3 regions of the Paraburkholderia sp. BGA-UO-ETr-F21 genome follow, and region 3 is predicted to be linked to each of the others. Evidence: riboswitches for the same ligand, from Rfam matches in the RefSeq annotation. Region 3 holds a riboswitch; each other region holds the start of a gene.

Region 1 (2,260 bases), on a different contig from region 3:
CAGCGCCTTCACATCCGTCCCTCGCGGATTCCGGCGGCCGGCGGCGTGATGTTGCCCTGAGGTTCGCCGCCTCCGCGTCTGGCCGGTATCCGGGCTGGCGGCCTCATGCGCTTTGCCTTCCCGTCCGCATTCGTTGGAATGTCATGGACAGTGGCATCGAAAAAACGCATGCGCGGCGCGAGCTGAAAGACATCGCGCCGCAGGTCGCTTACCGTTGCGGGGACAGCACAGGTTGAGCGCATAAAGCGCGGCCTGTTTCCCGTTTAACTGCACACGCGAATGCATGTGCGGGCACCAAACGCGCGCATACGATAGCACATGGCGTCCCGCCCGATAAGCGCTTGCGGCTTGCGTTTCCTTGACGGCACCGGGCCGCGGGCCTACACTCGCACGCACTTTGGTGCTCGTGTGCGCGCTCGTGCGCATGCAGTTAAACGGGAAACAGGGTGCCCGCCTGCCATGGATCGGGTCAACCTGTGCTGCCCCCGCAACGGTAAGCGAAATGTGATGCTACGGTAAGTTCCTTAGCGCCACGGAGCCGGCTTCGATGTCCACGCGCAAGGCCGCGTCGGCATATCACCACTGGGCGAGAAATCACTCGCCCGGGAAGGGGAAGCGGCGCTTTCGCCAGCCCGGATACCGGCCAGAATACGAAGGGCGAACGCCGCGGGGATGCGGCGGTGCGTTCATGATCTCATTCCCGCTTCCTGTTTTTCTGTTGTCGCGGCAACCCGTCGTTCGTCCCCGTGTTGTGTTGTCGTTCTGGCTCGCTGGGCTTACGCGCCGCTTACCCGGCTACCCGGCCGATGCACGCAGACGCGCAGACAGACACACAAAAACACGCCGGCGTGCACGTGCAACTCCTACGGATGGACCTCACGATGCAAACTCAAATGCGCAAGATCCCCGTCACCATCGTCACGGGCTTTCTCGGCAGCGGCAAGACCACGCTGCTGCGGCACATTCTTCAGCATGCGGGCGGCAAGCGCATCGCGGTGATCGTCAACGAGTTCGGCGAACTCGGTATCGACGGGGAAATTCTCAAGGGTTGCGGAATCGGTTGCGATGAAAACGGCGTCGAAACCGAAGGCCAATTGTATGAACTCGCCAACGGGTGCCTGTGCTGCACCGTGCAGGAAGAGTTCTTTCCTGTGATGGAAAAACTCGTCGAGCGCCGCGATCAGATCGATCACGTGCTGATCGAGACGTCGGGGCTCGCGTTGCCCAAGCCGCTGGTGCAGGCTTTCAACTGGCCGCAGATCAAGAACAGCTTTACCGTGGATGCCGTGGTCACCGTGGTGGACGGCCCGGCTGCGGCGAGCGGTCAGTTCGCCGACAACCCCGTCGCCGTGGATGCACAACGCAAGGCCGATCCGAATCTCGACCACGAATCGCCGTTGCACGAACTGTTCGAAGATCAGTTGTCCGCCGCCGATCTGGTGATTCTGAACAAGACCGATTTGCTCGACGACGCGCAGCAAAACGCGGTCGAGCTGGTGATTCGCGAAGAGATTCCGCTGCAAGTGAAGATCGTGCGCGCGCAGATGGGCCGGCTCGATCTGCATACGTTACTGGGGCTCGAAGCCGCCTCGGAAGAGACGATCCACCTGCGCCACGATCACCACGGTTCCGCCGAAGACGCCGACCACCATCACGACGAATTCGATTCGGTGGTCGTGCAGGCGAATGCGCTCTCGCGCGAAGCAGTGATCGCTGCGCTGCAAGGGCTCGTCGAAACGAATACGATCTACCGCGTCAAAGGGTTCGCGGCGCTGCCGGGCGCGGCGATGCGCCTCGTGATTCAGGGCGTGGGCCGCCGCTTCGACAGCTATTTCGATCGACGCTGGCAGGCCGGCGAAAGCGGCCCGAGCCGCTTCGTGCTGATTGGCGAGGATCTCGATCAGGCCTCGTTGCAGCGTGCGTTCGACGAGGCGCTAGGCGTGCCGTCGAGCGTCGAAACGCAACAGGCGTAAGCGCTCATGCATCTGCTGCGCACCACGCCGGGCGGTTTCGTCGACGATACACAAGGCGTGATCCGTATCGATCAGCAGCCCGCCGACATCGTCGTGCTCAGCTCCGCCGATACCACGCTGTCGTTGCTCGCGAGCGTGATTGCGCGCATGGGTGAAGGTTTCCCAAGCGTGCGGCTCGCAAACGTCACGTATTTGCGGCAACCGGCCTCGGTCGATTTCTACGTCGAAGACGTCTTGCAGCACGCGCGTGTGGTGGTGGTCGATCACCTCGGCGGCGAAGCGTATTG
Region 2 (2,260 bases), on a different contig from region 3:
GCGTGATCGCGCGCACATCGCGTTTGGTCAACTGGCCGTCGTGGCGAAAGGCGTCGTCGGGCAAACCGCAGGTCAGCGGCAAACGCGGCGCGCCCTCGGTGGCACGGCAGTCGAGTGCGATCAGATTCAGCGCGGCCACCTCACCCGCCGGCCATTGATCCGCACGGCCGTCGATGCGCCGCTCCAACTCGCCGCCCAGGTGTTCCAGCACGCTCATACGGGTCGCACCGAAACCGCGCGCGTTGAGCAACTCCGCGAGCGCGGCGGGCGTGCGACCGTCCGCGCTCAGCACGAACACGCGCGCGCCGTCGTGCAGATGCGCGTTCAACGTCGCCAACGGCCGGCCCACCAGCGACACCGTCGCGACGTCCTGCAACGGCCAGCCGAGGCGCGCAGCGGCCAGCGACAACGATGACGGCGCGGGCAGCACGCGCAACTCTCCTGCCGGCAACTGTCGCGCGAGCGTCGCGCCCACGCCGAACAGCATCGGATCGCCGCTCGCCAGCACGCACACTGCGCCGCCACGCTCAGCCAGCAAAGGCGCGAGATCGAACGGACGCGGCCACGCGGCACGGCGCGCGGCGAGCCGCGCGGGCAGCATCGCCAGATGACGTTCGCCGCCGTAGACCACCGACGCTTCCAGCAAAGCACGCCGCGCGGGCCTTCCCAAACCGGCGAAACCGTCGTCGCCTATGCCCACCACCGTCAGCCACGCCGGCATGCACCCATCCTCATTCTGTGTCTTCAAATAGTCCGCTGTACCGCGCCGATCAAAGCGCCCAGCCTCGTTGTGCTGTTCGAAAAAAGGCATAATACAGCCGCCGGTGCCCTTCGGGGCCGAAGAGGGAACACAGTGCCACTGTGGCTGCCCCCGCAACTGTATGCAGCGAGTCCGCCTGCGCTCCACGCCACTGGCTCTACCGGGAAGGCAGCGGCGGCCCATGACCTGCCAGCCAGGAGACCTGCCGGCGAGACTGTTCGTGCCAGCCAACATCGGGCGGGGTGTACCGATGCCGCAGCCATGCCGCTTCACGGCATGCTCGGGCCGTCGCGCGACGCTAAACCGGTGTCCGTCTTGAATCATGCTTCGCCTTCCACCATTGTCTCCGACGCGGCCGCGACGCCGCGGCCCTCGGCGTGTCCGGGGCTGCTGCGCATCGTGGCCGCCCGCGACGGCGGGCTTTGCCGCATCAAACTGCCTGGCGGCGAGTTGAGCGCGGCGCAGGCGCGCGCGCTCGCGGATGCCTGCGCACGTCACGCTGCCGGGGCAATCGAGCTGACCAATCGGGCAAATCTGCAGGTGCGTGGGGTCAAGCCGGGTGACGAAGCGGCGTTGATTGCGGCGCTCGTGGCTGCCGGGCTCGGGCCGAGGCCGTCGAGCGGCGCGGCGAAGGCACCGGACACAGCAGCGGCAATCGCCGCCGACGACGTGCGCAACGTGATGATCAGCCCCGCTGCCGGACGCGATCCGTCAGCCCTGTTCGACACGCGCCCGCTGTGCGCCGATTTGCTTTCGATGCTGCAAAGCGAAACCCGTTTCGCGGCGCTGTCGCCGAAATTCGCGCTGCTGCTGGACGGCGGTGAACGGCTCGCGAGAGTGGATCATCCGCACGATGTCTGGCTGGCGGCGTCGCAGGAGTCTGACGGCGTGCGATTCGTATTCGGGCTGGCGGGTTGTCCGCCCGCGAGTGCGTGCGCGGGCTCGCCAACGCAGCACGACGATACCGGTTCGCCGGATCTTGCTGCAAAACCCGGTGCGCACAGCACGGCTGCACTGGCCGCGGTTCTGCCTTCACAGGTCCCCGCTCTGGTGCGCGCGCTGCTGCTCACCTTCCTCGAGCTCGCCCCCGCCGACGCCACGCGCATGCGTCACCTGCTAGCCGGCCATTGCGCCGACGCGCTCTTGCATCACGCTCAACGGTACGTCCATTTTCCGCTGACGCGAGACGCGTCGCTGGCCCACTGGCGTCGAGCCGCGCCCGCCGATGCGAGCCTGCGCCTCGGCGTCCACCCTCAACGGGGGCCCGGAGCCTCGCACGTAGGCGGCCAGCCAACGCTCGGACGCCTCGACGCCGGCACCCTGCGCGCCCTCGCCGCGCTGTCCCAGCAGCACGGTAACGGCACACTGCGTTTCACACCCTGGCAAAGCGTGCTGCTGCCCGACATCGCAACGCACGCGGTTCCCGCTGTGCTATCCGGCTTGACCACGCTCGGCCTCGCCACCGATCCCGCGCAAGCCATCACGCGCCTGATTGCCTGC
Region 3 (2,260 bases):
CGTCGCCTTCGGAGACGATGAAGTGAGTCGTCCACCAGTCGGTCAGCTTGCCGTTCGCGAACACCGAGACCTGGCGCACTTTGCTATACAGGTTGTTCAGATCGGTCGGCAGTCCGTACGCGTTGTCGTAGCTGTTGTTGCCGTTCGACTGGAAGTAGCTCGCGCCGGCATCCCATTTGTCGTTGAACTTGTGGCGCAACGAGGCCGAGATGCTCTCGTTCAGATAGCCGTTCGCATTCGGATTGGCGCCGGGCGCCTCACGCGGATTGAGCGATGAAAAGCCGTCGTCCTTCGAGCGCGCGAGCGAAATGCTGAAGGTCGTCTTGCCGTCTTTATCCAATGCGCCGTTCACGCCCGCCTGCTGCGTCTGCGTGTGATAGCTGCCGTAGCCGAGCGAAAAATTGAAACGCGGCGGATGGTCGCCGCCATCTTTCGTGAACACCTGCACCACGCCGCCGATCGCGCCGGAACCGTACAACGCCGACACGTTGCCGTTCACCACCTCGACGTGATCGACCTGGTCGAGCGGAATCTGCGCGAGTTGCGCGGAACCCAGGCTCACCGAATCGACGCGCACGCCGTCGATCAGCAGCAGCGATTGCGTCGACGAGGCTCCGCGCAGGAAGAGGCTCGTCGTCGAACCGGGGCCACCTGTACGCGAGATTTGCGCGCCTGGCGCGAGTTGCAGCAGGCCAGGCAAATCGGTCGCGGTGGTGTCGGCGAGATCCTGCTGGTCGAACAGCGCGGTCTGCGGGATCGCATCGGCGAGTGCCTGCGGCCCGCGCTCGGCGGTCACCACGATGGGCGACAACACTGCAGGCGACGCATCCACCGCCGACGCAGAAGATGAAGGGGCAGCTTGCGCGTGCGCAACGATCGGCAGGCCCGCGAAGGCAAGCAGCGCCGCACGAGCGATGGGGGACAGCATGGGGTGAAAGTCCTGTGGGTAGCGTGCGCGGCCTGCTTCCCCGCAGGCCGATGCGTAACGAGGCGCCCGCGTATTTAACATTTTCGCGCGTGACGTGCCTCTCCCTCTGGCCGGTATCCGGGCTGACGACATATCGATCCCGCCTTCCCACGCGTGACGCGCAGTGGCACACTCGCGAGTTGAACTTCCAACACGCGATCAGGATCGACTTGCATGACGAATGCGGTCGCTTACCGTTGCGGGGGCAGCGCAGGTTGGCGCGTTCTGGCGAACCGCGCCCCCTGCTTCCCGTTTAACTGCGCGCGCCGTTGAAAAGCGCACGCGGGCACCAGAGTGCGGCCAGTTTAGGAGCGGCCTCGGGGTCCGTCAAGAATGAGTGGGACCGCAGACTACCGTTCTGTTAAGTGCAGGCTATTGTCCGACGCACGAGTACTTTTTCATCATATGGTCGATAAAAGCCTGCACAAAGCAATGTTGTTACGTCTCGAAACGAGACAATTGTCGGAACCTGCGACATTCCGCGCTAAAATGCGATGTCTTTAGAGGACGCAGCACATGCTCACCGAACTCGAAACACTTTCACAGAATATCGGCAAGCTGATCGCGATCAGCCAACGCCACAATGAAGCGCGACTCGCGCTCGAAGAGCAGCTCGCCCAATCGCGCGCCGACGTCGAAGCCACGCGCACGGAACTTGCAATGCTGCGCGAGGAACGCAATGCGCTGCAGGCGGAACGCGACGCGCTGTCGGCAAAGATCGACGACGCCCAGGTGCGCCTGAATGCGATCCTCGAAAAGCTGCCGCGTGCCCGCGCAAACAGCGAGCCCGACAGCCAGCTCGATCTGCTCGAGCCCGCCCCGCACGAAGTCGAAGCGCAGAGCGACGAGACCCGCCACGGAGAAAATGCATGACCACCAAGCAGATCGAAGTATCGATTCTCGGCGTGCCCTATCGCCTCGCCTGCTCGCCGGAAACGGAAGGCGCGCTGCTTGAAGCGGTCGCACGCGTCGACGCCGAAATGTCGAAGATCCGTAACAACAGCAACGTGCGCGGCACGGATCGCATTGCTGTCATGGCTGCGCTGTCGCTGGCATCGGAACTGCTTCGGCTGCAATCGAGCGTGAGACACGGAGAAGCATTTCCCGCTGAGGAAATCCGGCGTACAATGCATCAAATGAACGAACAACTAGGTACTGTGATTCAGCAGTACAGCATGCAGTAAGTAACGTGTGTTATCGTGCGGCCGGTCCTGAGATCGGCGGCGGATTCAAACGGAGTGTGTGAGGACAAGGCGTCCAAGATTCTGCAAACGTTTGAGTTCAATCGGTCGT

The links. A riboswitch is a leader RNA that binds a small molecule or an ion and turns the genes downstream of it on or off. The one in region 3 is predicted to bind cobalamin.
Region 1: linked by a shared signal. The riboswitch ahead of cobW (cobalamin biosynthesis protein CobW) and the one ahead of AC57B1_RS12950 (TonB-dependent receptor domain-containing protein) in region 3 are both predicted to bind cobalamin.
Region 2: linked by a shared signal. The riboswitch ahead of cobG (precorrin-3B synthase) and the one ahead of AC57B1_RS12950 (TonB-dependent receptor domain-containing protein) in region 3 are both predicted to bind cobalamin.

The regions. Positions count from the first base shown of each region.
Region 1 covers NZ_JCAQOY010000001.1:83,579-85,838, forward strand. Annotated here, with positions in the region: cobalamin riboswitch at 64-314, opposite strand; cobalamin riboswitch at 382-662, shown strand; gene cobW (cobalamin biosynthesis protein CobW) at 882-1,973, shown strand; gene cobN (cobaltochelatase subunit CobN) at 1,980-2,260, shown strand, end outside.
Region 2 covers NZ_JCAQOY010000036.1:103,671-105,930, forward strand. Annotated here, with positions in the region: gene cbiE (precorrin-6y C5,15-methyltransferase (decarboxylating) subunit CbiE) at 1-721, opposite strand, end outside; cobalamin riboswitch at 806-984, shown strand; gene cobG (precorrin-3B synthase) at 1,037-2,260, shown strand, end outside.
Region 3 covers NZ_JCAQOY010000017.1:109,578-111,837, reverse strand. Annotated here, with positions in the region: gene AC57B1_RS12950 (TonB-dependent receptor domain-containing protein) at 1-928, opposite strand, end outside; cobalamin riboswitch at 1,020-1,276, opposite strand; gene AC57B1_RS12945 (ATPase) at 1,484-1,840, shown strand; gene AC57B1_RS12940 (cell division protein ZapA) at 1,837-2,151, shown strand.